Regions from separate parts of the Xanthomonas sp. NCPPB 901 genome, predicted to be linked through region 1. Evidence: predicted binding sites of a transcription regulator. Region 1 holds the regulator's gene; each other region holds the start of a gene.
What was found. Region 1 encodes FliA, which starts transcription of late flagellar genes. Its sites were predicted from a motif close to TAAAGTTTNNCNNNCNNNGGCCGATAA; they were not measured.
Positions count from the first base shown of each region.

Region 1 (10,391 bases):
GTTGCAGGAAGGCCCAGCGATTCGCTGACCCCTAGCAGGCGGGCCGCGTCGCGAAAGGTCGCGTTGCAGGCCTCGAATTCGGTGCGCTTGCCGTCCTTGCGACGGGCATCGACGAACGCGCACAGCACCTGTACGGATGCGGTGTGGATGCGGCGGACTTCGCCGGCGTCCAGCCGCAGCACGTCGTCCGACGCAAGGAACGCGGTCAGGCGTTGTTTCAGGTCGGCGCTGGTCTCGATGCCGAGATCTTCGCCAAGGGGGACTGTGCTCATCATTGCTCCGCACCAATGGTTCTATGGCAGATAACGGCCGTGGCCTGAAAAGCTTTAGCGGCGCTTGGTAAAGTGCGGCACCGTTCGCAGTTGCCGCCTGCCGAGCCCCGGGTCAGTGCAGCAGTTGCTCGGCGTCGAGCAGGATCATCGGCTGCTGCGCCAGCCGCGCCACGCCGCGGAACAGATGGTTGGAAATGCGGCAGATGCGGGCGTTGTCCGGCGGCTCGATTTGCTGGTCGCTGAGGCTGGCCACGTCTTCCACCGCGGACACGCGCAGGCCCAGGGTCTCGCCGTTCTCCTCCAGCACCACCACGCGGGTCAGCATGTCCATCTCGATCGGGGCCGCGCCCAGGTGCAGGCCGAGGTCGAGCACCGGTACCACCTGGCCGCGCAGGTTCATGATGCCGAGCATGGCCGGCGGGGTGCCGCGCAGCGCCAGCAGCGGCACCGGCAGCACCACTTCCTGCACCTTCAGCAGTTCCAGCGCGTAGGCCTGCTCGCCGCAGCGCAGGCGCAGCCAGCGGGTGCGGCGCTCGGACAGGCGGTCGGGGGCGATGGCCGAGCCGTGTGGCACGCTCGGCGCCATGAAGGACTGCAGGTTCGGCGGCAGCTTCGCGCCGGCGGCCTGGGCGCGGCTGGCTTCGGCGCGCCGTTCCGGCGGCACCGCCATCGGCGGGCGCTTGATCGCGCGCGCGGCGGCGGCATCGTCTTCGGCGGCCAGGTTGCGCGGCACGGTGACGCGCTGCCGCTCCATCGCCGCGACCGCGTCCAGGTCGGCCTGGCGCTCGGCCTGTTGGGCCGGGGTGAGTGCGGCGGGCGCGGCCGCCTGCTGCGACATGATCCCGGCCAGGGCCGGATCCGAATCGGCTTCGGCCAGCACCGCGGCAGCGATCTGCTCGGGTGTCGGGCCGGTCGGCGCAGGCGCCAGGGCGTGTTGCGACATGATGCCGGCCAGGGCCGGATCCGAATCGGCTTCGGCCAGCACCGCGGCAGCGATCTGCTCGGGTGTCGGGCCGGTCGGCGCGGGCGCCAGGGCTTGTTGCGACATGATGCCGGCCAGGGCCGGATCGGCATCGGCTTCGGCCAGGACTGCGGCAGCGATCTGTTCGGGCGTCGGGCCGGTCGGCGCGGGCGCCAGCGCCTGCTGCGACATGATGCCGGCCAGCGCGGGATCGGCATCGGCTTCGGCCAGGACTGCGGCAGCGATCTGTTCGGGTGTTGGGCCGGCCGGTGCGGGCGCCAGCGCCTGCTGCGACATGATGCCGGCCAGCGCCGGATCGGCGTCGGCTTCGGCCAGGACTGCGGCAGCGATCTGTTCGGGCGTCGGGCCGGCCGGTGCGGGCGCCAGCGCCTGCTGCGACATGATGCCGGCCAGCGCGGGATCGGCGTCGGCCTCGGCCAGGACCGCGGCGGCGATCTGCTCCGGGGTCGGCGCGGCCGCGGCAGGCGCCGGGGTCTCGGCGTCCGCGTGCGCGTCGGCGACCGCGACCGCTGCGGGACTCGGCGGCGGCGCCTTCTGCTCCTCGGCGATCACGTCGTGGAGCAGGCCTTCCAGATAGTCGTCGAGGATGCCGGGGGTGCTCATGCGGCTTGCTCCATCGGTGTCGCATCGCTGGCCAGCAGCCATTCCAACGCGCGGCGGTAGGCGGCCAGGCCGCGGCCGGGGTAGTCGCCCGGCACGCCGGGCACGGTCAGCGCCTTGACGTTGCAGATCTTGGTGTCGACCGGGATCGCGTCTTCCCAGACCCGCTCGGCGTAGCTGTCCTGCATCTGCCGCAGGGTCTCGTTGCCGGCGCGGGTGCGCTTGTCGAACAGGGTCGGCAGGATCGAGGCGGGCAGCGGACGGCGCCGCGAGCGCTCGACCATGTCCACGGTACGGACCATGCTGGCCAGGCCGTGCAGCGCCAGCGGCTCGGCCTGGGTCGGGATGACCACGCGGTCGGCCGCGGCCAGCGCGTTGATCATCAGCAGGCCCAGGGTCGGCGGGCAGTCGAGCAGGATGTAGTCGTGCTGGCCGGCGTGGCGGGCCATCGCCTGCTGCAGCGCCAGGCCCAGGCCGGGCTGGTTGGCGCTGCGCCGTTCCAGCGTGGCCAGCGCGGTCTGCCCGCAGACGAAGCTCAGGCGCTCGACGGCGGTGTCGCGGGCCAGCGCGGCGAGTTCGCCCGGCGGGGTCGCGAACAGGTCCAGCACGCCCGGCGGCTGCGGTTCCTGCGGCACGTCGAAGGCCCGGGTCAGCGAGGCGTGCGGATCGAGATCGAGCATCAGCACGCGGTGTCCGAGCATGGCCAGCCCACGGCCCAGGGCCAGCGTGGTGGTGGTCTTGCCCACGCCACCTTTCTGGTTGGCGATCGCCCAGATGCGCATCAGTTGACTCCTTCAATGGCAGGTACTGCGCGGGGCGCGCCGGCGTTGCCGGCGGCCGCCGCGGCGGGGGGTGTGGTGGTGGCCGGCGCGGCGCCGGCGCTCAAACGGTCGGAGGCCGACGGCGTCGCATCGCCGCTGGCGCCGGAATCGGCCAGGATCACCAGCACCACGCGGCGGTTGGCGTTGCGGCCGGCCGGCGTGTCGTTGCTGGCGCGCGGGCGGAACTGGCCGTAGCCGATCATCGACAGCCGCGAGGGCTGCAGGCCCTGGTCGGCGAACAGGTGGACCACGCTGGCCGCGCGCGCCGCCGACAGCTCCCAGTTCGACGGGAACTGCTGGGTGGCGATCGGGGTGTTGTCGGTGTAGCCCTCCACGCGCACCCCGTTGGGCACGCCGGCCAGCACCTGCGCCAGTTCCGCCAGGGTGGCGCGCGCGCTCTGGTCCAGCGCGGCCGAGCCGGAGCCGAACAGGATGTCGCTGTTGATCTCCACTTCGATCCACAGCCCGGCGCGGCGCACGGTGATCAGCTTCTTCTGGATCAGCGGCGCCAGCGCGGCGCCGAGGCGGTCGGCGATGCTGTCGAGCTGGCGTTGCGCACGGCGCAACTGCTGCGCATCGCGCAGGTCGTCGCCGCGCTGCGCGGTGCCCGAGGGCAGGCGGTTGGGGTCGGGCAGGGTCAGCGCCGGGCTGGACTTGATCGGGGTCGGCCGTTCGCCGCCCTGGCCCTGCAATGCATGGTCGCCGACCTGCACCGGGCGCAGCGTCGTTGGGGTGCCGCCGAACGCGGCGCTCATCGCGTCGGCCATGACCCGGTATTTGGCTTCGTTGACCGTGGACAACGCGTACATCACCACGAAGAAGGCGAGCAGCAACGTCATCAGGTCGGCATAGGGGATGGCCCATGCCTCGTGGTTGGCGTGCTCGTCGTGGGCGTGCTTGCGGGCCATTCGGAACTCAATGCAAGAATCCGGCCAGTTTCGATTCGATGTTGCGCGGGTTCTCGCCCTGGGCAATGGCGATCAACCCTTCGATGACCATTTCGCGCTCGCCGCAGCCGCGCTTGATCACGCTCTTGAGCTTGGCGGCCATCGGCAGGAACAGCAGGTTGGCCGAGGCGATGCCGTAGATGGTGGCGGTGAAGGCGGCGGCGATGCCGTGGCCGAGCTTGCTCGGGTCGGCCAGGTTCTTCATCACCGCGATCAGGCCCAGCACCGCGCCGATGATGCCAAGGGTGGGCGCGTAGATGCCCATGCCCTCGAACACCTTGGCCGCGGCCAGGTCGCAATGTTCCTGGCCTTCCAGGTCGATCTCCAGCATGTGCCGGATGGCCTCCGGTTCCACGCCGTCCACCAGCATCTGCAGGCCCTTGCGCACGAACGGATCCTGCTGCTGCGGCACCTGGTTCTCCAGGCCGAGCAGGCCCTGGCGGCGGGCGATATTGCTCCATTCCACGATCTGCTTGAGCAGCGCCTGGCGATCGCTCGGCGGCGGCCACAGGATCCACTTGGCGATCTGGAACGCACGGCGGAACACCGCCGGCGGGGTATGCACCAGGATCGCGGCCACGGTGCCGACGATCACGATCACGAACGCAGCCGGCGACCACAGCGCCGACATGCCGGCGCCCTTGAGGATGCTGCCGCCGATCAGCGACAGAATCGCCAACAGCAGGCCAATGAGACTGAGCTTGTCCATGCAAGAGGTATCGGCAACGGGGCTTGGGACTTGATGGTAGGGGGCCGGGAGTGGGGATTCGGGATTCGCTGCAGCCGGGATTGGGGAATCGGGAGTGGGGATTCGCAAAGGCAAGCCGCACGGAAATCTGGGGTCGGCTGTTGTGGGAGCGGCTTCAGCCGCGACGCGCGGACCTCGGCGTGTCGCCGGCGCGCACTGCGACATGCGTCGGCGAGAGACAGGAGGCCAGGGGCATTCGCTTTCGCCAATGCAGATTCCCCACGCCCGGCTTTACCGCGTCGCGACTGAAGTCGCTCCCACAAGGAAGGGATAGCAGCGGGGAACCGCTGTTGCGCTTCCCGAATCCCCATTCCCGAATCCCAGCCTCACCGCGTCGCGGCCGAAGCCGCTCCCACAGGGAAAAACGAGGCGCACGGGGCCGCTTTTGCGATTCCCGAATCCCCATTCCCCATTCCCGGTTTCACCGCAGAAGACAAGAAGGCGCAAGGAACCCTGCTCTTACGATTCCCCAATCCCCATTCCCCACTCCCGGCTCTCAGGCCTTCAAGCCATCCACATCCAAAATCAACGCCAGACGGCCGTCGCCGATCAGGGTGGCGCCGGCGTAGCCGGGCAGGCCGCGCAGCGAGCGCGGCAGCGGCTTGATCACCACTTCCTCGCGGCCGCGGACCTGGTCCACGACCAGGCCCATGCGCGATTCGCCGGCCTGCAGCACCACCACGGTGAGCAGCGGCAGTTGCGGGGCGTCGATGTTGAGCCACTGGCGCAGGTCCACCAGCGGCAGGGTGTGCGACTGCCGGTCGAGCACGGCGCGGCCGTCGAACCAGCCCAGCGAGCGGCGCGGCGCATGCAGCACTTCCACCACGCGCGCCAGCGGCAGCGCATAGACGGTGTCGCCGGCCTGTACCAGCAGGGTCGGCAGGATCGCCAGGGTCAGCGGCACGCGGATCAGGAAGCGGCTGCCGCGGCCCAGCTCCGACTGGATCTGGATCTGCCCGCTGAGTTCGCGGATGCGCGACTGCACCACGTCCATGCCGACGCCGCGGCCGGAGATGTCGGTGACTTCGGACTTGGTCGAGAAGCCGGGCAGGAACACCAGGTGCAGGCATTCCTCGGTGCTCAGGCGGGCGGCGGCCTCGGGGTCGATCAGGCCCTTCTCGCGCGCCTTGGCGCGCAGCCGTTCCGGGTCGATGCCGGCGCCGTCGTCCTGCACTTCGATGCTGACGTAGTCGCCTTCCTGCTGCGCCGACAGGCGCACGTGGCCGCCGCGCGGCTTGCCGGTGGCCTCGCGCAGCGCCGGGGCCTCGATGCCGTGGTCGATCGCGTTGCGCACCAGGTGCACCAGCGGATCGGCCAGCGCTTCGACCAGGTTGCGGTCCAGTTCGGTGTCGGCGCCGACCAGTTCCAGTTCCACTTCCTTGTTGAGCGAGCGGGCGACGTCGCGCGCCACCTTGGGGAAGCGCGAGAACACCTTGCCGACCGGCTGCATGCGCGTGCGCATGACCGCCGACTGCAGGCGCGCGGTGGCGATGTCCAGGCTGCTGACCGCACGGTCGAGTTCCTCGTCGCGCAGGCGCACGCGCAGGGTCTTGAGGCGGTTGCGCGAGAGCACCAGTTCGCCGATCAGGTTGACGATCGCGTCCAGGCGCTTGGTGTCCACGCGCACGGTCTGCTCGGGCTCGGCGGCCTTGGCCGGGGCGGCCGCGGCCTTGGGCGCGGCGCTGGGCGCGCGTGGCGCAGGCTGCAGCGCCTGCGGCGTGGCCGCCGGCGGCGCATCGCCGTGCAACTGGTCCAGCAGCGCCTCGAATTCGTCGTCGCTGATCAGGTCCGCATCGCCCGCGGCGGCGGTGGCCGGGGCTGCTGCCGGCGCCGGCGCGGCGCTCTTGGCCGGGGCCGGCGCGGCGGTGCCGTGCGCGTCGAACTGCGCGATCAGTTCCGCCGGCGCGCGCGGCGGCTCCTGGCCGTTGCCGAACGCGTCGAGCATCGACTGCAGGTAGTCCAGCGACTGCTGGGCGGCGTCGAAGTGCTGCGCCTGCAGGGTGGCCTGGCCGGCACGGGCCATGCCCAGGGTTTCCTCCGCGGCGTGGCACAGCTCGACCATGGCGGTGATCGCCAGGAAGCCGGCGCCGCCCTTGAGCGTGTGGAAGCCGCGGAACACGGCGTTGAGCTGGCCGCTGTCCTCGGGCGCCTGCTCCAGCGACACCAACTGCTCGCCGAGCCGGTCCAGGATCTCCTGGGCCTCGATGATGAAGTCGGCAGCGATGTCGTCGGGTACGGCGCTCATGGCTAGAGCCTGCCCGCGCGGTTGCAATCGGCCACGTTGGCGTGTCCGGTTGCCAGGTGGCTGCGCGCGGCGCCGCGACAGGCCGACCGCCTGTTCAAGCCGTGCGCGGCCGCCTGGGGAGCGGACACGGCAACCCGAAGGGCCGCGCTTGGGTGCGTGCGATCCTGCGTCATCATGCGGTCGTCTGTTGACATAAATTCCCTCGTTCTTTCTCGCCGTGCGCGCACCCGAGTGCGGCGTGGCCTAGTCCAATCGCCCGGGCACGCTCTAGAGTCCCAGTCCGGACAGCAGGTCGTCGGCGTCGTGCTGCGACACGCCGTGGCGATCCAGGCCGGGCAGGACCGGGCCGGCCAGGGTGCCGTCGGCCTTGCGTTCTTCCTTCGGCGGCAGACCCAGCGCGCCGAAGCCCTCGTGCACGCGGCGCACGATGCCGGCGACGCGGCGGATGATCTGCCCGGTCAGGTCCTGGAAGCTCTGCGCCAGGGCCATTTCGGTGAGGTTGTGGCGGATCTTGTCGAGGATCTCGCCCTGGTCGCCGCTGAGGCCGCCGGCGGCCAGCTGGTCGGCCAGCGCACGGCATTCCTCGGCCAGGTCCAGGGTGCGGTGGCTGGCCTGTTCGGTCATCTCCACCACGTGGTCCAGGCGCGAGCAGGCATCGTCCAGTTCGCCGGCCTCGCTGGGCACCACCGGCAGTTCGCCGAGCGCCTGCCCCAGATCGCGCGCAAGCCGGCTCAGGCCCTGCATCATCGGCCGTGTGCGCCAGGCGGCGAGGGTGTCGATCTCCCTGCGCCAGCCGGCCTCGTCGCCGTTTTCCAGCGCGTCGAGCGCGCCTTGCAGGCGTTCGATCAGGGCGGTGCGTTCGGCGGTAGCTTCCATTTAGGCGGTCGCTCCCAGGCGTTCGAAGATCTTGCCCAGCTTCTCCTGCAGCGTCTGCGCGGTGAACGGCTTGATGATGTAGCCGTTCACGCCGCACTGGGCGGCCTCGATGATCTGCTCGCGCTTGGCCTCGGCGGTGACCATCAGCACCGGCAGGTGCTTGAGCTTGTCGTCGGCGCGGATGTTGCGCAGCAGGTCGATGCCGGTCATGCCCGGCATGTTCCAGTCGGTGACCACGAACTCGAACGGCGCCGAGCGCAGCGCGACCAGGGCGCTGTTGCCGTCTTCGGCCTCGGCGGTGTTGGTGAAGCCCAGATCGCCGAGCAGATTCTTGACGATGCGTCGCATCGTCGAGAAATCGTCCACGATCAAAATCCGCATGTTCTTGTTCACCACTGACTCCTAAGGGTTCCTATTCTTCGTCTTCCAGACCGGCATCGGCGACCTCGAACGCCTTCAGGCGTCCGCGCAACCGTACCGTGGCCTGGCCATGGATCTGACACACGCGCGACTCGCTGACCCCGAGCACCGCGCCGATTTCCTTGAGGTTCAATTCCTGCTCGTAGTACAGCGACAGCACCAACTGCTCGCGTTCGGGCAACTGCGCGATGGCCTTGCCCAGCTCGCGGCCGAATTCGCTGCGCTCGAGCATCTGCTGCGGATTGGGTCCGCCCTTGGCGATGGTATCCAGTTCGCCATGGTCCTCGATGCGCGACTCCAGGCTCAGCACCTGGCCGCGGGCGGCATCTTCCATCAAACGCAGGTATTCGGGAAGCGGCATGTCCATCGCCGCGGCCACTTCGTTGGCGGCGGCGGCGCGGCCGGTGCTCTGTTCGATCTTGCGGATCGCCGAGGCGGCGTCGCGGGCGCGGCGGTGCACCGAGCGCGGCACCCAGTCGCCGCGGCGGATCTCGTCGATCATGGCGCCGCGGATGCGGATCGAGGCGTAGGTCTCGAACGAGGCGCCCTGTTCGGCGTCGTAGCTGCGCGAGGCCTCGATCAGGCCGATCATGCCGGCCTGGATCAGGTCGTCGATCTCGACGCTGGCCGGCAGCCGCGCCGCCAGGTGGTGGGCGATGCGCCGGACCAGGTCCGAGTGCTGGGCGATGTAGTCGTTGGCGCTGTTGCGCTGGACGGCGCGGTAGTGGGCGGCGGCGTTCATGCGGCCACCCCGCGCTGGATGATGCGTTCGACGAAGAACTCGACGTTGCCGCGCGGGGCGGTCGGCGCCTGCCAGCGCGCGGTGCGCCGGGCGATCTCGGCGATCGCCTGCGCCGACGGGCTGGACGGGTAGGCCTTGACCACCGGCTGCTGGCGCTGCACCGACAGGCGCAGCCAGTCGTCCTGCGGCACGCAGCCCAGGTAGTTCAGCGACACGTCGCCGAGGAACTTCTCGCAGACCCGGCTGAGCTTGTCGTACAGCAGGCGGCCTTCGTTGAGGTCGCGGACCATGTTGGCGACGATCTGCACCCGGTCCACGCCGCGCTCGCGCGAGAGGACCTTGATCAGGGCGTAGGCGTCGGTGATCGAGGCCGGCTCGTCGCAGACCACCACCACCGCGTCCTGCGCGGCCTGGCAGAAGGTCAGCACGCTGTCGGTGATGCCGGCGGCGGTGTCGACGATCATCACGTCCAGCTCGCGCTGCAGCTCGGAGAACACGTTGACCAGGCCCACGTGCTGGGCCGGCGGCAGCTCGGCCATGTAGCGGCGGCCGGAGGCGGCGGGCACCACCATCAGCCCGTTGGGCAGGTCGATCAGCACCTCTTCCAGGGTGCAGCGCCCGGCGACCAGGTCGGCCACGGTGAACTTGGGGGTCAGCCCCAGCAGCACGTCGACGTTGGCCAGGCCGAGGTCGGCGTCCAGCAGCAGGGTGCGCTTGCCCATGTCGGCCAGCGCCATGGACAGGTTGACCGAGATGTTGGTCTTGCCCACGCCGCCCTTGCCGCCGGTCACGGCGATGGTCCGCACCGGACCCAGCGGTTCGTTGCGCGTCGCCGACAGGGGAAAGGCATTGGTCAGATTGACGTAGTCACGCGACGGCATGGGTCTGCTCCGGAGTACAGGGCTTATCGGCAGCGCGCCGCAAATCTTCAAGGCGCAATACCAGGCTGGCGGCGTTGGCGCGGTGCAGGTCGTCCGGCACACGCTGTCCATCGGTCACCCAGGTGATGGGGAGGCGGTGGTCCACGACCACCGACAAGGCACTGCCGAACCGCCCGGTCTCGTCCAGCTTGGTCAGGATGACCCCCTGCGGGTCGGCGCCAGCGAACCGGCGCACCACCTCGTCCAGGTCGGAGAAATGGGCGTTGGCGGGGAGGACCAGCAAGGACCGGACCACCCGCGAGGCGCGCAGCCAGTGCAGCTGCGCGGCCAGGGCGCGGTCGCGCTGGCCCATGCCGGCGGTGTCGATCAGGACCAGCTTGTAGTCGGCCAGGCGCTCCAGCAGCAGCTGCAGCGCGGCGTCGCTGTCGGCCTCGTGCACGGCGATGCCGAGCTGGCGGCCGTAGCTGTGCAACTGTTCGCGGCCGCCGACGCGGATGGTGTCGGTGGTGACCAGGGCCACGTCGCGGGCGGCATGGCGCTCCAGGAAGCGCGAGGCCAGCTTGGCGATGGTAGTGGTCTTGCCGGCGCCGGTCGGGCCGATCAGGGCGATCACGCCGCCTTCCTCGAGCGGGTCCAGCGCGGCGATCGGCAGGCGCTTGGACAGCAGGCCCAGCATCAGTCCGCGGCCGCGGTGCAGCTCCAGGTCGGCGGGGATCTGCATGACCACGTCGCGGATGATGCCGCTGTCGAAGCCGTAGTCGTCCATCAGCTCCAGCGCCTGGGCGCGGACCGGCGAGCCGCGCAGGCGCTCGTCGGTGAGGCGGTTCATCTCGCGCTCGATCATCTGCCGCATCAGC
Region 1 is NZ_CM161511.1:2,608,233-2,618,623, reverse strand. It holds gene AC1PME_RS10980 (STAS domain-containing protein) at 1-272, opposite strand, end outside; gene AC1PME_RS10975 (chemotaxis protein CheW) at 385-1,857, opposite strand; gene AC1PME_RS10970 (ParA family protein) at 1,854-2,636, opposite strand; gene motD (flagellar motor protein MotD) at 2,636-3,583, opposite strand; gene AC1PME_RS10960 (flagellar motor protein) at 3,591-4,331, opposite strand; gene AC1PME_RS10955 (chemotaxis protein CheA) at 4,867-6,615, opposite strand; gene AC1PME_RS10950 (protein phosphatase CheZ) at 6,883-7,491, opposite strand; gene cheY (chemotaxis response regulator CheY) at 7,492-7,884, opposite strand; gene AC1PME_RS10940 (RNA polymerase sigma factor FliA) at 7,904-8,653, opposite strand; gene AC1PME_RS10935 (MinD/ParA family ATP-binding protein) at 8,650-9,534, opposite strand; gene flhF (flagellar biosynthesis GTPase FlhF) at 9,521-10,391, opposite strand, start outside.

Region 2 (10,391 bases), 1.3 Mb from region 1:
GATGCGCAGCGGCAGGGTGCCGCCGGCCAGCGTGCCGTTGTCGGACTTCGGGTTGACCTGGTGGGCGCCGAGGCCGAGGGTCCAGTCGCCTTGCGACTGCGCCAGCGCCGGCAGGGCGCACAGGGTCAGGGCGGCGGCCAGGCCGCTGAGCAGGAGGGGGGAGGTGGTACGCATGGTGGAGTCTCGGTTGGGTGTGGGCGCAGTGTCCGGCGCGCCGCCCCGCGCCGCCTTGATCCTGATCAAACCGGCGTGTCCGGCGTGGCTCGGCCGGCCTGCTAGAATGCGATTCCCCTTCCATCCGCCGCGCCAGGCGCGGCCGCAGGAGCTACTGAAATGGCAATCAAGGTCGGCATCAACGGTTTCGGTCGCATCGGGCGCAACGTGCTGCGCTCGGCAGTGCAGAATTTCGGCAGCGACATCGAGATCGTCGCCATCAACGACCTGCTCGAGCCGGATTATCTGGCCTACATGCTGCAGTACGACTCCGTGCACGGCCGCTTCGAAGGCGAGGTGTCGGTCGACGGCGGCCATCTGCTGGTCAACGGCAAGAAGATCCGCCTGACCCAGGAGCGCGATCCGGCGGCGTTGAAGTGGGGCGAGGTCGGCGTGGACGTGGTCATCGAATCCACCGGCCTGTTCCTGACCAAGGAAACCGCGCAGAAGCATCTGGACGCCGGCGCCAAGAAGGTGATCCTGTCGGCGCCGTCCAAGGACGACACGCCGATGTTCGTGTACGGCGTCAACGACAGCACCTATGCCGGCCAGGCGATCGTCTCCAACGCCAGCTGCACCACCAACTGCCTGGCGCCGCTGGCCAAGGTGATCAACGACAAGTGGGGCATCAAGCGCGGCCTGATGACCACCGTGCACGCGGCCACCGCCACCCAGAAGACCGTGGACGGCCCGAGCAACAAGGACTGGCGCGGCGGCCGCGGCATCCTCGAGAACATCATTCCGTCCAGCACCGGCGCGGCCAAGGCGGTCGGCGTGGTGATCCCGGAGTTGAACAAGAAGCTCACCGGCATGAGCTTCCGCGTGCCGACCTCGGACGTGTCGGTGGTCGACCTGACCGTGGAACTGGAGAAGCCGGCCACCTACGCCGAGATCTGCGCCGAGGTGAAGGCGCAGAGCGAAGGCGCGCTGAAGGGCATCCTCGGCTACACCGAGGACAAGGTGGTGGCCACCGATTTCCGCGGCGACGCGCGCACCTCGATCTTCGATGCCGATGCCGGCATCGCCCTGGACGGCACTTTCGTCAAGCTGGTGTCCTGGTACGACAACGAGTGGGGCTATTCCAACAAGTGCCTGGAAATGGTCAAGGTGGTGGCGAAGTAAGGCGGATTCTGCCGCCCACAAAAAAAGCGCCGCGAGGCGCTTTTTTTGTGGGTGATGAAGCGGTGCCGGGTCGCGCGTGGCGCCGGTGTCGCGCTCACTCGGCGGCGATTTGCATGTTCTCGCCGCTGCCGGTGACGGTGACCCGGCTGCCGACCGCCAGGCCGTGGATTTCGCTGCTGGCCTTGGGCACGACGACCTGCGACTTGTTGTCGAAACGGATCTTGACCATGTAGTGCGCCGCGTCGCCATTGCCTGCGATCTTGGCGCCGGCGCTTCTTCCCGCTTCGGTGCCGGCGGTCTTGGCAACGTTCTGGACCATCGGTGACGCCTCGCTCTTGATGCCTAGAATGCTGCTGGCCGTGCTGCCCAGCGCCGCGCCGAGATTGGCGAATCTCTTGGTTTTTTCTGGAACGTCATCACCCTTGTTCTCGATCGGCTCCAGTGCGGTGATGGTGCCATGGCGCGGTTCAGCGGCGAGTCCCGGCGCGGCCGCCGCCAACAGCGTCAACGCGATCGCCGACCAGGCCAGACGGGCGAGAGGTTTGTTTGCGGTCATCGGAGATTGCCTTTGTCAAAGAGGGAGAGGACGCCGGACGGCAGGCCCGGCGCTTACTTTTTCTTCGGCCGGCCCCAGCTCTTGAAGTACGGATTGCATTTGCTGCCGGCGAAGTCGTAGCGGGTGATGATGCCTTCGGCATTGGCGACGAAGGTGACTTCGCAGTGGTACTGGGTCGGCACGAAGGTGGTCTGGCTGTGCAACTCCTGCTGGAAGACCGGCGTGGGAGCGACACCGTTGCCGCCGCCGACCTGGCCGATCACGGCGCCCTGCGTCGTCCAGTAATCGGTCCGGTAATGCGCGTCGATGCCGAAGTTGTAGGTATAGGCGGTTTCGTTGGTCTCCGGGTTTTCCGAGACGTACAGGCCGCGGTCTACCGGCCACTGCAGCATCAATTCGCCGGCGTCGTGGCCGACCCAGCTGCGGGCGATTTCTTCGGGGCTGCCGAACATGTCGGCCGAGGCGAGAGGCGACGCGCCCAAGAGCGCAAAAGTGCACAGCACGGGGAGGGCGCGGGAGCGACGAAACCGATGCATTGCTGACATCCTTGGTCTAGGCGGTGCTGGGTCCATGGGCGGGCGCATGAGCGCACGCTGGCGCGAGTTCTATCACGCTCGGCTGGTGCCGACAAGCGCCCTTGCGTGCTCGCCTTCAGGGGGCGATGGAATCGCGGGCAACGACGCAGCCAATGGTGCGTCGCCGCCCGCGCGATCCCCCGTCCGCGATTGCAGACGGTGGATGGTGGTTGCCTGGAAGTTGTCCGGCAGCCGGGACCTGCATTGGAACGTGGCGCAGTCGGCGGCGCCCCCTCCGTGGTTGGTCGTGCGACAGCGTCCCTACAGCGCCTGCAGGATCAGCGAGTGCCAGCCGGTGCGGTAGGTTTCGTAGCCGGGCGAGGCGGCATGCGCGATGCAGTGCGGCCGGCCGTCCAGGTCGATCAGGATGGCGCCGCGCGGCTGCTTGAACAAGGCGTCGCGGCCGTCGAAGTCGATGCGGTCCTGCAGCATGCGCCCGGACGAGTCGGCCAGCACCTGACCCTGGGCGTCGAGGATGCAGACCCGGCTGCGGCCCCATTCGGATTCGGACAGCGGCGTGCGCTGCACGATCGTCTGCGCCAGCGCGTCCCAGCGGAACACGATGCCCAGCACGCCCAGCACGCGGCCGTCGACGCGGCCGCCATCGCGCACCGTGCATGCGTACACCAGCACCCGCTCGCCATCGACCAGGGCGCTGGCGTGCACGTCCTGAAAGCCGAAGTCCTCGCCGCTGCGGGTGCGCATCGCGTGCTCGAACCATGGCTGCGCGGAGACGTCGCTGCCGACCGAGGCGAACTGCCGTGGCCGGCCGTTGGCGCGGATGCGGCCATCGCTTCCGGCCAGGATCAGGTCGAAGTAGACCGTGTACGAATCCAGGATCTGGCCCATGCGCCGCGATGCGTAGGCCAGCGCCTCGGCATCGCTGTCGGCGCGCGCGGCCGCGACCACCGCGGCGTCGGTGGCCCACCAGCGCACGTCGCAACTGCGCTCGTAGAGGTTGCGGTCGATCAGGTCGATGTTGCTCAGGGCCAGTTCGCTGAGCCGCGTGCGGCGCACGTCGTCCTGCAGGCGGCCCAGGGTCTGCCGCATCTCCGCGCTGGTGCGTGCGGCGACCTTGTCCAGGTCCTGGGTGGCCTCGGCCACGCGCCGCGACAGCCCGTCCATTTCCTGCGCGATGACGCTGAAGCCGCGTCCGGCGGCGCCGATCCGCGCCGATTCGATGCGCGCGTTCATCGAGATCATGTGGGTGGTGCGGTTGATCGCGTCGATGCCCTGCAAGGAGCGGCGCAGCTGGCCGAGCAACTGGTCGGACAGGCCGACGACGGCGCGGATATGGTCATCGATCCCCGCTTCTGCGGGGTGGGCGGGTAGGTTCATGCATGCTGCCGGTGGGGTGGGAGGGAACAGCAGACGGACGGCGCGATAAGGGGTGTAGCGGCCGTCGGTCTACCGCCTTGAGGGCGGCGTGAAGACCGTTCGTCGGAACGTGGGGCCTTGCCCTGCCTGGCTTGCGGCCTGGCCAGTGGGCCGATGCCGGCACCGAACTCGTCTACCATCTGCGCCAGGCCCGGCGCCGCCGGGCGCCGGATGCGCGCCGCGGGCGCCGCGCCACCGCTATGGAGATGCGAGTCGAATGGAGATGTTGATCGTGCTGGTGGTGTTGGCGGTGCTGGCGGTGCCGGTGCTGTTGATCGTGGCCCTGGTCGGGCAGGCGCGCCTGCGCCAGCGGCTCGCCGCGCTGGAGGCGCGGGTGGCAGGGATGGCTGCGTCGACGGCGGCGCCCGCGACGGGGTGGGCCGGGTCCGCGGCCACCGCCGGAGAGGCCGCCACCGCCGGAGGCGAGGCCGAGGGCACGCGGACCGATGCGCCCCACGACGTCCCGCAGCCTCGCCAGGCCGTGGAGGATGCCGTCGCGCCACCGCCGTTGCCGCCGCCCTTGCCGGCGCAGCCGCAAGCGGAACGGTTCGCGGCGCTGGCGGCGACGGTCGCGCAGGCCGAGCAGCGGCAGGCGCAGGCACGCGCCGCCGAGCCGGTCGCGCCGCGCGGGCCGGATCCGGTGGAGCGGCTGCTGGGCGGGATCAAGCGCTGGTTCACCGAAGGCAACGTGCCGGTCAAGATCGGCATGCTGGTGCTGCTGGCCGGCGTCGCCGCGCTGCTGAAGTACGCCGGCGACCAGGGCTGGTTGCGCATGCCGATCGAGCTGCGCTACGCCGGCATCGCCGCCGCGTCGCTGGCCGGCCTGGCCTTCGGCTGGCGCCAGCGCACGCGCAAGCGCAGCTTCGCGCTGGCTCTGCAGGGCGGGGCGATCGGCGTGCTGCTGCTGACCGTGTTCGCCGCGTTCAAGCTGTCCGGGCTGATTCCGGCCGGCGCGGCGCTGGCGCTGAGCATCGCCCTGGTCGCGGGGATGTGCGTGCTGGCGGTGGCGCAGGAGTCGCGCACGCTGGCGGTGCTGGGCACGCTGGCCGGCTTCCTCGCGCCGCTGTGGCTGTCCACCGGCAGCGGCAACCATGTCGCGTTGTTCTCCTACTACGCGCTGCTCAACGCGGCGGTGTTCGCGATCGCCTGGTACCGGCCGTGGCGGGTGTTGAACCTGCTCGGATTCGGCTTCACCTTCGGCATCGGCACGCTGTGGGGCGTGCTGCAGTACCGGCCCGAGCAGTTCGCCAGCACCGAGCCGTTCCTGCTGCTGTTCTTCGCCTTCTACCTGCTGATCCCGATCCTGTACGCGCGGCGGCAGGCGGCGCGCGCCAACCTGATCGACGGCAGCCTGCTGTTCGGCACGCCGCTGATCGCGTTCTCGTTGCAGGCTGGGCTGCTGCGCGGCGAGGGTCTGCCGCTGGCCTTGTGCGCGCTGGGCCTGGCGGCGATCTACGCGCTGCTGGCGGCGGCGCTGATCCGGCGCGCGCGCTTCGCGCTGCTGGGGCAGGCGTATGCGGTGCTGGCGGTGGGGTTCGCCACGCTGGCGGTGCCGTTGGCGCTGTCCGCGCGTGCCACCGCCAGCGTGTTCGCGCTGGAGGGCGCGGCGCTGGTGTGGCTGGGCCTGCGCCAGCGGCGCTGGCTGCCGCAGCTCAGCGGCGCCGGGCTGCAACTGGCGGCCGCGTTCGGCTTCGCCCTGGGCCTGGACGCGGCGTCACAGGACACCCAGGCCGTGGCCAATGCCACCTGCATGAGTGCGCTGCTGCTGGCGCTGGCCGGCTTCGCCAGCGCCTGGTGCTACCGGCGTGGACGCGCCGTCCTGCCGGCGCTGGGCTACTACCTGTGGGGGCTGGCCTGGTGGTGCGGGATCGGCGTCGCCGAGATCCTGCGCTTCGTCGACGCCGACGCGCGGGCCGACGTGTTGCTGGCCTGGGCGGCGGTCAGCGGCTGGCTCGCCGCCGAAGCGCAGCGGCGCTGGCCGGCGCGCGCGCTGGCCGCGACCACGCTGGGCGCACTGGCGCTGGCGTTGCCGTTGGCGGCCTGGCAGGCCGAGGCGCACGGGCAGCCGTTCGCCGGGCACGGCGCTTGGGCCTGGGCGCTGTTCGCCGTGCTCGGCGTGCGCAGCCTGCTGTGCCTGCGCGACAGCGGTGGCGGCGTGGCGCGTGCGGCGCAGTTCGTGTGGTGGCTGGTGTGGCCGACCGCGACCACCTTGCTGTGCGCCTGGCTGGCGTTGCACGGCAGCCTGGCCGCCGGCTGGCGCTGGATGCTGCTGGTTGCGCCCTGGCTGCTGGTCGCGGCGCTGTCGCTGTGGCGCTGGACCTGGCTGGCGGCGCCATTGGGCGCGGCGTTCGCGCCGTGCCGCAGCGCGCTGCAGAGCACCTACTTCGGGCTGCTGGCGGTGGCCTGGCTGTACAGCCTGGGCCGGCCCGGCGGCAGCGCGCCGTTGCCGTGGGTGCCGGTGCTCAACCCGCTGGAACTGACGCAGCTGGCGCTGCTGGTGCTGGGCGTGCGTTGGACCCGCAGCCCGACGCTGCCGGCGCTGTTGCGTGCCTGGCGCACGCATCTGTTGGCTGGCGCCGGCTTCCTGTGGATCACCAGCGTGACCCTGCATGCGGTGCACGACTGGGCGGCGGTGCCGTGGCCCGGCGTGCTGGGCGATGGCGTGGCGCAGACCAGCCTGACCGTGGTCTGGAGCGTGCTGGGCGTGCTCGGCTGGGTGCTGGGCTCGCGGCGCGGCCAGCGCGGCCTGTGGCTGGCCGGCGCGGTGCTGATGGCGGTGGTACTGGGCAAGCTGTTGCTGGTGGACCGCGGCAATCTGGGCAATGTCGCCGGCATCGCGTCGTTCATCGCCTACGGGCTGTTGTGTACCGTGGTCGGCTATCTGGCGCCGGCGCCGCCGCGCGCCGCCGAACCGGCCGAGGAGGCCCTGCGATGATCCGACGTGCGCTGTTTCCGTTGTGGCTGGCCTGGCTGCCGTTGTGCGCGTTCGCCGCCAGCCAGCGCGACGACTATGCCCAGCAGTGGCCGCTGACCCTGCAGGACGCCGATGCCGGCGCCTATCGCGTGCAGCTCGACGATGCGGTCTACCGCAGCGCGCAGCGCGCCTCGCTGGGCGACGTGGAGGTGTTCAACGCGGCGGGCGATCCGCTGCCGGCCGCGCTGTTCGCCGCCGAACAGGCCGAGACCGCGCCGCGCCGGCAACCGTTGCCGTGGTTTGCGCTGCCGGCGGCGACCGACGGACGTGCGCCGGACCTGGAGCTGATCGCCGAACGCGACCGCGACGGCAGCGTGCGCCGGATCCAGACCCGCGTGGCCGGCGGTGGCCCCGACAGCGGCGCGGCCGGCTGGCTGGTCGATGCCAGCGCGCTGCATGCGCCGCTGCGCGCGCTGTCGTTGCAATGGGCCGCCGCCGCGCAGCCGCAGCAGGCCCGCTACCGGGTCGAAGGCAGCGACGATCTGCGCGACTGGGAGGTGCTGGTGGCGGATGCGACCCTGGTCGACCTGGCCAACCAGGGACACCGGCTGCAGCAGTTGCGCATCCCCATCGGTCGCGCGGTGCGCTATCTGCGCCTGTTGCCGCTGGCCAGCGCCAGCGCGCCGCCGCTGACCGGGGTGGAGGCCGAACTGGCGCCGGCGCCGGTCGCCGCCGACTGGCATTGGCAGCAACTGGATGCGACGAGCACCGATCCCGCGCAGCATGCCTATGCCTTCGTTTCGCCGGGGCGCTATCCGGTGACGCGCATCGACGTCGCCTTGCCCGGCAACAACGCCATCGAGTGGCGCGTGCAGAGCCGCGACAGCGCCGAGGCGCCGTGGCGGGACCGCGCCGGACCATGGCTGGCCTACCAGGTCGGTGGCGGCAGCCGCTCGCCGCCGCAGGCGCTGACCGCACCGGTGCGCGATCGCTACTGGCGGCTGCTCGCGGCGCAGGACCCTGGCCGGCAGCGCCCGGCGCTGCGCCTGGGCTACCAGCCGGAGACGCTGGTGTTCCTCGCCCAGGGCGCGCCGCCGTATGCGCTGGCCGCCGGCAGTGCGCGCACCCAGCGGGCGCAGGCGCCGTTGGCCGCCGCCTTGCAGGCCCTGCACGCCCAGCGCGGGCCGCAGTGGGCGCCGGCCACCGCCAGCCTCGGCGCCGCGCAGCCGCTGGCCGGCGCGGCGGCCTTGCAGGCGCCGCCGCCGCCGCGCGACTGGAAGACCTGGCTGCTGTGGGCGCTGCTGATCGGCGGCGCGCTGCTGGTGGTCGGGTTCGCGCTCAGCCTGCTGCGCAAACCCGGCGCCGCCGACGGCGCGGGCTGACCACGCACCCAGCCGATGGCGCGCGCACCGCGCGCCGATTTGCCGCTGTGCGGCCGACGCCGGACAATGGCGGTTTGGCCGACGCAGCGCGGCGAGCGGCCGGCGCCGCTGCACCTGGCGTTCCGATGCCGATGCCGAGACTGCACCGATGGCGCGGTTTTCCCTTTGCAACCCCACGAAAGCGAGCACTTACATGTCCATCCTGCGAATGACCGATCTCGACCTGTCCGGCAAGCGCGTGCTGATCCGGCAAGACCTGAATGTGCCGATCGACAATGGCCTGATCACCTCCGAGCAACGCATCCTGGCCTCTGTGCCGACGCTCAAGCACGCGCTGGCGCAGGGCGCGGCGGTGATGGTGACCTCGCACCTGGGCCGGCCCAAGGAAGGCGTGTGGACCCAGGAGGACTCGCTGGAGCCGGTGGCGATCCGCCTGGCCGCGCTGCTCGGTGTCGACGTGCCGCTGGTCCGCGACTGGGTCGACGGCGTGGAGGTGCAGCCGGGGCAGATCGTGCTGCTGGAGAACTGCCGCATGAACGTCGGCGAGGGCAAGGACGACGAGGCGCTGGCGAAGAAGTACGCGGCGCTGTGCGACGTGTTCGTGATGGACGCCTTCGGCACCGCGCACCGCGCGCAGGCCTCCACCCACGGCGTGATCAAGTTCGCGCCAGTGGCCGCCGGCGGCCCGCTGCTGATGGCCGAGCTGGACGCGCTGGCCAAGGCGCTGGAGCACCCGGCCAAGCCGTTGCTGGCGATCGTCGCCGGCAGCAAGGTCTCGACCAAGCTGGAGCTGCTGTCCAACCTGGTGAACAAGGTCGACCAACTGATCGTCGGCGGCGGCATCGCCAATACCTTCATCGCCGCGGCCGGGCACGCGGTGGGCAAGTCGCTGTGCGAGCCGGACCTGCTGGAGACCGCGCGCAAGATCGTCGCCGACGCCAACGCGCGCGGCGCGGCGATCCCGCTGCCCAGCGACGTGGTGGTGGCCAAGCAGTTCATGCCCGATGCCGAGGCCACGGTGAAGGCGGTCACCGACGTCGCCGACGACGACCTGATCCTGGACATCGGCCCGCAGACCGCCGCGCACTACGCCGAGCTGATCGCCAAGGCCGGCACGGTGGTCTGGAACGGCCCGGTCGGCGTGTTCGAGTTCGACGCCTTCGGCAAGGGCACCGAGACCCTGGCGCGGGCGATCGCCGCGTCGCCGGCGTTCTCCATCGCCGGCGGCGGCGACACCCTGGCGGCGGTCGACAAGTACGGCATCGCCGAGCAGGTCAGCTACATCTCCACCGGCGGTGGCGCGTTCCTGGAGTTCCTGGAAGGCAAGACCCTGCCGGCGGTGGCCGCACTGCAGGCGCGCGGCGCGTGAGCGCCGCCGACGTCCTGTTCTTCGACCTGGACGGCACCCTGGTCGATTCCGAGGCCGGCATCGTCGGCAGCCTGCGCCATGCCTTCGCCAAGGTGGGGCGTCCCGAGCCGGATGCGCAGCAGTTGCGTGCCTGGATCGGGCCCCCGCTGCGCGACAGCTTCAACGCCCACTTCCACGGCGATGCAGCGCTGATCGAGCAGGTGCTGGCCGAGTACCGGATGCGCTACGACCAGCAGGGCTGGCGCGAGCACACGGTGTTCCCGGACATCGGTGCGGCGGTGGACGCCCTGTCCGCGGCCGGCCACCGGCTGGCGGTGGTGACCTCGAAGAACGAACGCTTCGCGCGCCGCATCGTCGAGCACCTGCCGTTCGGCGGCCGCTTCGAGGAGGTGGTCGGCGCCAGCGACGACGGCGCGCGCCGGGCCAAGCCGGACCTGATCGCCGAGGCGCTGCGGCGGCTCGGCGTGGCGCCGGCGCAGTGCCGCATGATCGGCGACCGGCGCATGGACATCGACGGCGCCCGCCACCACGGCATGCGCAGCATCGGCGTGCTGTGGGGCTTCGGCGACGCCGAGGAACTGCGCCAGGCCGGCGCCGATGTCCTGGCGCAGACACCGGCGCAGTTGCCGGCGCTCGTCGCGGCCTGAACGGGCCCGTGCGCCGGTGCGTCCGGCGCAGCGGGCGTTGACCGCGCAGGGCGCGTCGCCGGAGGCGCCTGCCCCGGCGGCATCCGTGGGCAGGCGCTGGCAGGCGCGGCATGACCACATACTGTCCCGCATTGTCCGGCCGCTATGCCGGACTGCGCGTGCGTCTATGCCGAAATGCCATGCGGTGTGAGGGCCGCGTGTGCTAGCTTTGAGCGCTTTTTCCAAGGATGCCACCA
Region 2 is NZ_CM161511.1:1,268,172-1,278,562, forward strand. It holds gene AC1PME_RS05255 (OmpW/AlkL family protein) at 1-174, opposite strand, end outside; gene gap (type I glyceraldehyde-3-phosphate dehydrogenase) at 334-1,335, shown strand; gene AC1PME_RS05265 (hypothetical protein) at 1,430-1,891, opposite strand; gene AC1PME_RS05270 (hypothetical protein) at 1,945-2,427, opposite strand; gene AC1PME_RS05275 (methyl-accepting chemotaxis protein) at 2,728-3,804, opposite strand; gene AC1PME_RS05280 (DUF2339 domain-containing protein) at 4,061-6,778, shown strand; gene AC1PME_RS05285 (DUF3999 domain-containing protein) at 6,775-8,139, shown strand; gene AC1PME_RS05290 (phosphoglycerate kinase) at 8,333-9,508, shown strand; gene AC1PME_RS05295 (HAD-IA family hydrolase) at 9,505-10,155, shown strand; gene pyk (pyruvate kinase) at 10,391-10,391, shown strand, end outside.
Region 2: the regulator FliA is predicted to act here: its motif matches at 3,859-3,885, upstream of AC1PME_RS05275 (methyl-accepting chemotaxis protein).

Region 3 (10,391 bases), 560 kb from region 1:
AGTGGCGATCAACTGGAACGCGCCGCTGGTGTACGTGAGCGCGGCGCTGCAGAACCTGCAGCGCTGAGCCACCGCCGGCGCGATGGCGCCGCTCACCCCAGGCGGGTGCCGAAGATGCGGTCGCCGGCGTCGCCCAGGCCCGGCAGGATGTAGCCCTTGTCGTTGAGCCGTTCGTCGATCGCGGCGGTGTAGACCTCCACGTCCGGATGCGCCGCTTCCAGCGCCTGCAGGCCTTCCGGGGCGGCGACCAGGAAGATGCCCTTGATCCGCCGCGCGCCGGCGCGCTTGAGCATGTCCACGGTGGCGATGAGGGTGCCGCCGGTGGCCAGCATCGGGTCCAGGATCAGCGCATCGCGCTCTTCCAGGCGGCCGGTGAGGCGTTCGAAGTAGGGCACCGGTTGCAGCGTCTCCTCGTCGCGCTGCAGGCCGACCACGCTGACCCGCGCCGCGGGAATCAACGCCAGCACGCCGGGCAGCATGCCCAGTCCGGCGCGCAGGATCGGCACCAGGGTGATCTTGGCGCCGGCGATGCGCTGCACCTGGGTCGGGCCGGCCCAGCCGTCCATCGTGTGGGTCTCGGTCTCCAGGTCGGCAGTGGCCTCGTAGCCGAGCAGGGTGCCCAGTTCGGTGACCAGCTCGCGGAAGCCCTTGGTGCTCAGCGCCGCGTCGCGCAACAGGCCGATCTTGTGTTGCACCAGCGGGTGGCGGACTTCGACGATCTTCATGGGCGCGCTCGCAAGGGGGAGGCGCACAGTGTGCCGCAGCCGGCTCCGGCGCCGCCAGGTGTCCGATGCCGGCGCATGCCGCGCGCATGGCCTGCGACGCGCCGATCGTGCGCGTCGCAGGCCATGCCGAGGCCGGGCTCAGGCCGCGGGGGCGAGCACTTCGGCGGCGGGCGCCTGGGTGCGCGCCGCGGCGACGCTGCGGGTCACGCCCGGCGCCGCGTGGCCCGTGTCGATCTTGAACAGCGCCACCGCCTGGGCCAGTTGCCCGGCCTGGTCTTCCATCGACCGTGCCGCGGCCGTGGCTTCTTCCACCAGCGCCGCATTCTGCTGGGTGGCTTCGTCCATCTGGGTCACGGTCTGGTTGACCTGCTCGATGCCGGCCGTCTGTTCCTGCGAGGCCGCGGAGATCTCGCCCATGATGTCGGTGACGCGCTGCACCGAACCCACGATCTCCTGCATGGTCTTGCCGGCCTGGTCGACCAGGGCGGAACCCTCGGCAACGCGGCCGACCGAGTCGTCGATCAGCGTCTTGATCTCCTTGGCGGCATTGGCCGAGCGCTGCGCCAATGTCCGCACTTCGGTGGCGACGACCGCAAAACCACGGCCCTGGTCGCCCGCACGCGCGGCTTCCACCGCCGCGTTCAAGGCCAGGATATTGGTCTGGAAGGCGATGCCGTCGATGACGCTGATGATGTCGGCGATCTTCTTCGACGAGGCTTCGATCCCGCTCATGGTCTCGACCACCTGGCCGACCACGCTGCCGCCCTGCGAGGCCACCGAGGCGGCACCGACGGCCAACTGGTTGGCCTGGCGCGCGTGCTCGGCGTTCTGGCGCACGGTGGAGGTCAGTTCCTCCATCGAGGCGGCGGTTTCTTCCAGGCTGGCGGCCTGCTGCTCGGTGCGGCGCGACAGGTCGTCGTTGCCGGTGGCGATCTCGGTGGCGGCGGCGTTGATGCTGACCGCCGCTGTCTGGATGCGGCCGACGATGCCGGTCAACTGGTCGGCGGTGGCGTTGGCGTCGTCGCGCATCTGCGCGAACACGCCCTGGAAGTCGCCGTGCATGCGCGCGGTCAGGTCGCCGGAGGCGATGGACTGCAGCAGGGACGACAGCTTGCCCAGGTTGCGATCGCTGACCTCCATCATCGCGTTGAGGTCCTGCACCATCAGCCGGAAGTCGTGCTGGAAGCGGCCGGCATCGCCGCGGGCGCTGAAATCGCCGGCCGCGGCGGCCGCGGCCAGGCGCTTGATCTCGGTGTTGATCGCCAGCAGGCTGGCCTTGGCCGCATCCATCGATTCGTGCAGCACCGCGCGGCTGCCGGGCAGGCGCTGTGCGTCGCGGCGCAGGTCGCCGTTGGCGTATTCGTTGAGCACGCCGATGGCGTCGACAAAGGCGTCCAGGTGCTCGAACATCATGGTGTTGATGCCCTTGCTCAGCTCGCCGTACACGCCCGGGAAGTCCTGCGGCATGCGGTGGCTCATGTCCTTGTCCGCGTGCAGTTCGATCATCAACGCGGTCTCGTGGGAGAAGCGCTGCAACTGGGTCTGCATGCGGCCCATCGCCAGCAGCAGGCGGCCGGGTTCGTCGCGCGCGTCGGTAGCCACGTCGTTGTCCAGGCGCCCATCGGCGATGGCCTCGGCGGCGCGGGTGGCGCGGGCCAGCGGCACGGTGAGGCTGCGGGTGATCATCCACGCCAGCAGGCTGCTGACCAGCACCACCGCCACGCCGCCGGTGATGAGCAGGATGCGGCCGCGGTCCATTGCCGCGGTGGCGGTGGCATAGGCCTGTTCGCCGTTGTTGCGCTGCCAGACCGCATAGCCGCCGATCGCTTCGCGCCAGCGCTGGGTGGCCGGCGCCGCCTGGTACAGCAGCACCTTCATCGCATCGTCGGACTTGTAGGTCAGCCCCAAGTCCAGCACCTGCTGGTTGAGCTCGGTCGCCTGCGCGTAGGTCCGGTTGATCTGCTCGCGCAGGGCGCGATCGCGCGGGCTGGTAGTGGGGATGGCGAACAGCTTGTCGCAGTACTCGCGATAGCGGCGCAGTTCCTTCACCATGATCTTGGCGAAGGCGATGTTCTCTTCCTGCGTGGTCGGCAGCACGATGTTGCGCAACTGGATGCCGATGTCCGAACTGGCGTCGAGCATTTCGTTGGTGTAGACGATGGTGGAAACCGTGCGGCGGGCGACAGTATCCAGCTGGCTGCGCGCTTGCGAGAGGGTGAGCAGACCACCCACCACCAGCCCACAGGACAGCAGGATGAGCAGGCCGAAGGCGAAGGAGAGACGTCGTGAGACGTTGTAGCGATGCAGAAGAGCGGTCATGCTCTGGTCCTAGCAAGAGGAATGGGAGTACCAGGGGACGGTCGCGGCACTGATTGATACGAAATGCAACGAATATTTCATGCAATCGTGACGGAAGTGCATATTCGTCTACCTCGTCTCTCCGTTAGCGGCCAGTTGATTGAGATCTTTAATTGGATCGATTGAGATGGTCTTTCCATCCCAGTTGTGGCCTTGCGGACGCGCACGGCGCTGGGCCCCGACGAGCGCAGCGCAGGGGGCCATAGAGGCAGAGAAGCGCACCGGGCGACCCGCCGAGAGGCGCGGTCGACGCCGGTGGCGCGATGAAAACGCGCGGTCTCAGTCGCGGTCGTCGCGGGTCCACAGCCCGCCGTGTTCTGACTTCACCGGAAATTTCGGCACCGGGCCATAGGCCGGCGCGCACAGTGCGCGGCCGTCGCGCACATCGAAGCGGGCGCCATGCAGCACGCATTCGATGCTGCCGGCGGCGGCGTCGAAGGTGCCGGGCGACAGCTCGTAGTCCTCGTGGCTGCAGCGGTCTTCCAGCGCATAGAACTGACCGTCGAAGTTGAACACCACGATCGGCGTGGCGGTCACCTCGTCCCACACCGTCTTCATTTCGCCGGGCAGCAGTGCGCCGTCGGCGCAGACGAAGGTCCAGGTCTCGCTCATGCGGCACCGCCCAGCGGCTTTTCCAGCACTTCGAAGCGCAGGTCGTCGCGGCGGGGCAGGCCGAAGCGCGCATCGCCGTAGGGGAACGGCTTCTTGATCCCGGTGCGGCGATAGCCGCGGCGCTCGTAGAAGGCGATCAGTTCGTCGCGCAGGTCGATCACCGTCATTCGCATCAGCGGCAACCGCCATTCCTGCCAGGCGATGCGCTCGGCCTCGGCCAGCACGGTCTTGCCCAGGCCGCCACCCTGCGCCTGCGGCTGCACCGAGAACATGCCGAAGTAGCCGGCACCGTCCTCGTCGGCGACGTGCGCGCAGGCGATCAGCACGCCGTCGCGTTCGGCCAGCAGCACCAGGCTGCGCGGGCGCAGGATGTCCGCGCGCAACACCTCGCGGTCGATGCGGTTGCCGTCGAGCAGGTCGGCTTCGGTGGTCCAGCCAGCGCGGCTGCTGTCGCCGCGATAGGCCGAGGTGACCAGGGCGGCGATGGCGTCGATGTCCTCGACGGTGGCGGTGCGGAAGGTCAGGGTGTGCATGGCGCGATTTTAGGGCGTGCCGCAGGGAATGGGGAATGGAGACTCGGGAATCGAGATGCGCGCGCTCAAGGCGGGAAGGGCGCCTTGAGCACCACTTCTGCCAGGCGAAGTCCGCACGTGCAGTGCTTTGCCGATTCCCGATTCCCGATTCCCTACTCCCGATTCCCGGCTCCAATCACGCCAACAGCGTCCGCACCTTGCGCAAGGCCGCCACGAAGCGCTCGATTTCCTCGTGCGTGTTGTAGAACGCCAGCGAGGCGCGGCAGGTGGCGGCGACGCCGTAGAACTGCAGCAGCGGATGCGCGCAGTGCTGGCCGGAACGCACCGCCACGCCTTCCAGGTCGAGCAGGGTGGCCAGGTCGTGGGCATGCGCGCCCTCGATCAGGAACGAGACCACCGCGGCCTTGCCCGGTGCGGTGCCGAACAGGCGCAGGCCGTCGATCCGCTGCAGCTCCTCGGTGAGGTGGGCCAGCAGTTCGGCCTCGCGCGCTTCCACGTGCTGCAGGCCGAGCGTCTGCAGGTAGTCCACCGCCGCGCCGAGGCCGACGAAGCCGGCGATGTTCGGGGTGCCGGCCTCGAACTTGTGCGGCGGGTCGTTGAACACGGTGCCGTCGAAGCTGACTTCCTTGATCATCTCGCCGCCGCCCAGGAACGGCGGCATCGCCTGCAGGTGCTCGCGCCGCGCCCACAGCGCGCCGGTGCCGGTCGGGCCGCACATCTTGTGGCCGGTGATGGCGTAGAAATCGCAGCCGATCGCGGCCACGTCCAGCGGCCGGTGCGGCGCGGCCTGCGAGCCGTCGATGACGCTGACGATGCCGCGCTTGCGCGCCTCGCGGCAGATCTCGCGGACCGGGTTGACCGTGCCCAGCACGTTGGAGACATGCGTCAGGGCCAGCAGCTTGACGTCGGCGGTCATCGCCGCGCGCAGCGCGTCCAGGTCCAGCGCGCCGTCGGCGGTGATCTCGGCCACCTTGATGGTGGCGCCGGTGCGCTGCGCGACCAGTTGCCACGGCACGATGTTGGCGTGATGCTCCATGCGCGACACCAGGATGGTGTCGCCGGCGCGCAGTCGCGGCAGTGCCCACGAGTACGCCACCAGGTTCAGCGCGAAGGTGGCGCCGCTGCACAGCACCAGTTCGTCGGCGCGCACGTTGAGGAACTGCGCCAGCCGGGTCCGCGCGCCTTCATAGGCCTCGGTGGCCTCGCTGCCGAGCGCGTGCACCGCGCGGCTGACGTTGGCGTTGTGGCGGCGGTAGAAGGCATCGGTCGCGGCGATGACCTGCAGCGGCTTCTGCCCGGTGTTAGCGTTGTCGAAATACACCAGCGGCTTGCCGTGCACCTCGCGCAGCAGCAGCGGGAAGTCGCGCCGGACCGCGTCCCAGTCCGGCGCCAGCGGCGTGGCGGCGTGCGTGGCGGGCCCGTTCATGCCACGCCTGCGGCGCTCAGCGCCCGCTCCAGCCGCGCCAGCAGGAACTCGGCTTGCGCCGGCGCCAGCGCGCGCAGCGGCTCGCGGCAGAACGCGGCGGTCAGCAACTGCTGCGCGCGCTCCTGCGGCAGGCCGCGCGAGCGCAGGTAGAACAGCGCATTGGCGTCGAGCTGGCCGACGGTGGCGCCGTGCGCGGCCTTGACCTCGTCGGCGTCGATCACCAGCACCGGCTGGGTATCGATCTCGGCGTCGGCGGACAGCAGCAGGTTCTTGTTCGACAGCGCCGCGTCGGTGCCGTCGGCACCGTGGCGGATGTGGATGCCGCCATGGAAGGCCACGCGGCTGCGCCCGGTGGCGACGCCGCGCCACAGCAGTTCGCAGGCGGTGTCGCGGGCGATGTGTTCGATGCCCAGGCGGGTGTCGAGCTGGCGCCGGCCGTTGCCGAGCAGCACGCCGTTGGCGACCAGCCGGGCGTTGTCGCCCTCCAGGCGCACGTTCAGTTCGTGCCGGGCCAGCGCGCCGCCCAGTTCCAGGTCCACGCGCCGGTACTGCGCGTCGCGCGCCAGCACCGCGTCGGTGCGCAGCAGCGCGGTGACGCCGGCCGCGTCGTCCTGCACGCGGGCGTGGGTCAGCTGCGCGCCGGCGGCCAGGTGCACGTGCGCCAGGCTGTTGCTCAGGTGCGCGGCGTCGCCGGCATGCAGGTGATGCTCGACCAGCGCCAGCGCCGCGTCCTGGCGCAGTTCGATCAGGTGCCGGTGGTGCCAGGCCAGGTCAGCCCCGGCGGCGGTGGAGACGAACACCAGGTGCAACGGCTGCTCCACGCGCACGCCGGCGTCCACCCGCAGCACGCTGCCTTCGTCGGCGAGGGCGGCGTTGAGCCGGGCGAACACCTCGTCGCTGCGTTCGAAGCGGCGGCCGAGGAAGCGCATGGCATCGTCGCCGCTGCGCAGGATGGTCGACAGGCGCTGCAGCTCCACCCCGGCCGGCAGGCCGGACAGGTCCGACAGCGCGTCGCTGGCGCGGCCGTTGACGAACACCAGGCGCGGCGCCGGGATGCCGTCGAGCAGCGCCGCGTCCACCGGCGCGGCGGCCTGCGGCGCGGGCGCGAAGCTGCGCCGTTCCAGCGCGCGCAGCGAGGTGTATTTCCAGGCTTCGCTGCGCGGGCCGGGCAGGCCGTCGCGCAGCGCCTGCTCCAGCGGCGCGCGGCGCGCGCCATCGCCATGGAACGCGGCGGCCAGCGAGTCGAGCAGGGCGCTCATTGCAGCGCCGCCTCGGGCGCCACGCGCTCCTTCAGCCAAGCATAGCCGTGCGCTTCCAGCTCCAGCGCCAGTTCGGGGCCGCCGGTCTGCACGATGCGGCCGTCGGCCAGCACGTGCACCACGTCCGGCTTGATGTAGTCGAGCAGGCGCTGGTAGTGGGTGATCACCACGAACGCGCGCTCCGGCGAGCGCAGCGCGTTGACGCCTTCGGCCACGGTCTTGAGCGCGTCGATGTCCAGGCCGCTGTCGGTCTCGTCGAGGATCGCCAGCTTCGGCTCCAGCACCGCCAGCTGGAAGATCTCGTTGCGCTTCTTCTCGCCGCCGGAGAAGCCCTCGTTGACGCCGCGATGCAGCAGCTCGTCCTTCAGGTGCAGCACCGCCAGCTTCTGCCGGACCAGCTTGAGGAACTGCATCGAATCCAGCTCGGCCTCGCCGCGCGCCTTGCGCTGCGCATTGAGCGCGGCGCGCAGGAAGTAGGTGTTGTTCACGCCGGGGATTTCCACCGGGTACTGGAAGGCCAGGAACAGGCCGGCGGCGGCGCGTTCCTCCGGTTCCAGCTCGAGCAGGTCGGCGCCCTCGAAGCGCACGCTGCCGTCGGTCACGGTGTAGCCGTCGCGGCCGGCCAGCACGTTGCCCAGGGTGGACTTGCCGGCGCCGTTGGGGCCCATGATGGCGTGCACTTCGCCGGGCTTCACTTGCAGCGAGAGGCCCTTGAGGATGTCCTTGCCGGCGACGGAGGCGTGGAGGTTGTCTATGGTCAGCATGATATTGGGAATCGGGAGTCGAGAATGGGGAATAGGGAAGAGCAGGTAGAGGTGCAGCGGAAAGATGCGGGAAGAGAACCGATTCCCGATTCTCCATTCCCGATTCCCGGCTTCGCAGGCGTCAGCCGACCGAGCCTTCCAGCGACACTTCCAGCAGCTTCTTGGCTTCCACCGCGAACTCCATCGGCAGTTCGCGGAACACCTGCTTGCAGAAGCCGTCGACGATCATCGACACCGCGTTCTCCTGGTCGATGCCGCGGGCGCGGCAATAGAACAGTTGATCGTCGCTGATCTTGGAGGTGGTGGCCTCGTGCTCGACGGTCGCGGTGGGGTGGCGCACCTCGATGTACGGGAAGGTGTGCGCGCCGCACTGCTTGCCGATCAGCAGCGAGTCGCACTGGGTGTAGTTGCGCGCGCCCTCGGCGCTGCGCTCCACCTTGACCAGGCCGCGGTAGGTGTTCTGCCCGCGGCCGGCGCTGATGCCCTTGCTGACGATCTTGCTCTTGGTGCGCTTGCCGATGTGGATCATCTTGGTGCCGGTGTCGGCCTGCTGGCGGTGATGGGTCAGCGCCACCGAGTGGAACTCGCCCACCGAGTCGTCGCCCAGCAGCACGCACGAGGGATACTTCCAGGTGATCGCCGAGCCGGTCTCGACCTGGGTCCAGGTGATCTTGCTGCGCGCGCCGCGGCACTCACCGCGCTTGGTCACGAAGTTGTAGATGCCGCCGCGGCCTTCCTCGTCGCCGGGGTACCAGTTCTGCACGGTGGAATACTTGATCTCGGCGTCTTCCAGCGCCACCAGCTCGACCACCGCCGCGTGCAGCTGGTTCTCGTCGCGCATCGGCGCGGTGCAGCCTTCCAGGTAGGACACGTAGGCCTGGTCCTCGCACACGATCAGGGTGCGCTCGAACTGGCCGGTGTGGCCGGCGTTGATGCGGAAATAGGTGCTCAGCTCCATCGGGCAGCGCACGCCCTTGGGAATGAACACGAAGCTGCCGTCGGAGAACACCGCCGAGTTCAGCGCGGCGAAGAAGTTATCGCCGACCGGCACCACGCTGCCCAGGTACTGCTTGACCAGTTCCGGGTGCTCCTTGATCGCCTCGGACATCGAGCAGAAGATCACGCCCTTCTCGGCCAGTTCCTTGCGGAAGGTGGTGCCGACCGAGACCGAGTCGAACACCGCGTCCACCGCCACGCCGGCCAGCTTGGCGCGCTCGTGCAGCGGCACGCCGAGCTTGTCGTAGGTGTCCAGCAGTTCCTTCGGCACTTCGTCCAGCGAGGCGTACTTGGGCCCCTTGGGCGCGGAGTAGTAGCTCAGCGCCTGGAAGTCGATCGGCGCGATGTCCAGCTTGGCCCAGTGCGGCATCGGCATCTTCAGCCAGTGCCGGTAGGCGGCCAGGCGCCATTCGGTCATCCATTCCGGCTCGTCCTTCTTCACGGACAGGGCGCGCACGACGTCCTCGTTGAGGCCGGGCAGGAACGAATCGGATTCGATGTCGGTGATGAAGCCGGCGTCGTAGCGACGTCCCAGCCGTTCCAGGATTTCAGCGTTTTCGGTGGCCATGGGGCTGCCTACAGGTCAGGTGGTCGCGAACCGCACGGCGATGGAGCGCCGCTTGGGATCGCCGGAAGGGGGGAGGGGGTGGAGCATCTGCGCCAGGGTCACGCCGCGCAGCGCGTCGGCGACCACGTCGTTGATCAGCCGCCAGTTGGAGCGCACGCCGCAGGTCTGGGCGATGCTGCACTGGCTGCCGTGGTGGCTGCATTCGGTGATCGCCAGCGGGCCTTCCATCGCCTCGACGATCTGGATCAGGGTGATGGCGTCGGCCGGGCGCGCCAGCCGGTAGCCGCCGCGCACGCCGCGCAGGCCCTCGACCAGGCCGGCCTGGGCCAGCGGCTTGAGCAGCTTGCTGACCGTGGGCGGCTCCAGCCCGGCCTGTTCGGCCAGTTCGGTCGCGCTCAACACCTCGTTCGGACGCGCGGCGAGCACGGTCAGCACGACGGTGGCGTAATCGGTGAGCTTGGTGACGCGGAGCATGGCGACACGGTGGGAGTTCAATGCGGACCGAAATTGTACTCTTTTGCGCCGCAGCGTCCAACCGGGCCGTTCATCTTTTCTTTCGATCGCTGCGATTCGGACCCGGGCCGGGCAAGGAATGGCCGACCGCCGCCCGCGGGCTTGGGATCGCGGGCGATGTGCGCCAGAATCTGCGCTTTCCTGTCCGGATCGCCGCATGCCCCGCAAGATCGCCGCCCGCAAGTCCCGCATCCATGGCAATGGCGTGTTCGCCGTGCTGCCGCTCAAGAAAGGCGAGCGGATCATCGAATACAAGGGCCGCCGCCGTACCCATGCCGAGGTCGACCGCGACGAGGCCGGCGACGTGGAGACCGGGCACACCTTCCTGTTCACCCTCAGCGACGACTACGTGATCGACGCCAACTACGAGGGCAACGACGCGCGCTGGATCAACCACAGCTGCGCGCCGAACTGCGAGGCGGTGATCGTCGAGGCCGAGGGCGATGACCGGCGCAAGGACAAGGTGGTGATCGAGGCGCTGCGCGACATCAAGCCCGGCGAGGAACTCACCTACAACTACGGCATCACCCTGGCCGAGCGGCACACGCCGCGGCTGAAGAAGATCTGGGAGTGCCGCTGCGGCGCCAGGAATTGCACCGGCACCATGCTGCAGCCCAAGCGCTAGCGCACGGGCCGC
Region 3 is NZ_CM161511.1:3,172,639-3,183,029, reverse strand. It holds gene AC1PME_RS13355 (glycoside hydrolase family 9 protein) at 1-67, shown strand, start outside; gene upp (uracil phosphoribosyltransferase) at 93-725, opposite strand; gene AC1PME_RS13345 (methyl-accepting chemotaxis protein) at 864-3,044, opposite strand; gene AC1PME_RS13340 (non-heme iron oxygenase ferredoxin subunit) at 3,363-3,695, opposite strand; gene AC1PME_RS13335 (GNAT family N-acetyltransferase) at 3,692-4,228, opposite strand; gene AC1PME_RS13330 (cysteine desulfurase) at 4,404-5,654, opposite strand; gene sufD (Fe-S cluster assembly protein SufD) at 5,651-6,913, opposite strand; gene sufC (Fe-S cluster assembly ATPase SufC) at 6,910-7,677, opposite strand; gene sufB (Fe-S cluster assembly protein SufB) at 7,799-9,241, opposite strand; gene AC1PME_RS13310 (SUF system Fe-S cluster assembly regulator) at 9,257-9,715, opposite strand; gene AC1PME_RS13305 (SET domain-containing protein) at 9,912-10,379, shown strand.
Region 3: the regulator FliA is predicted to act here: its motif matches at 3,169-3,195, upstream of AC1PME_RS13345 (methyl-accepting chemotaxis protein).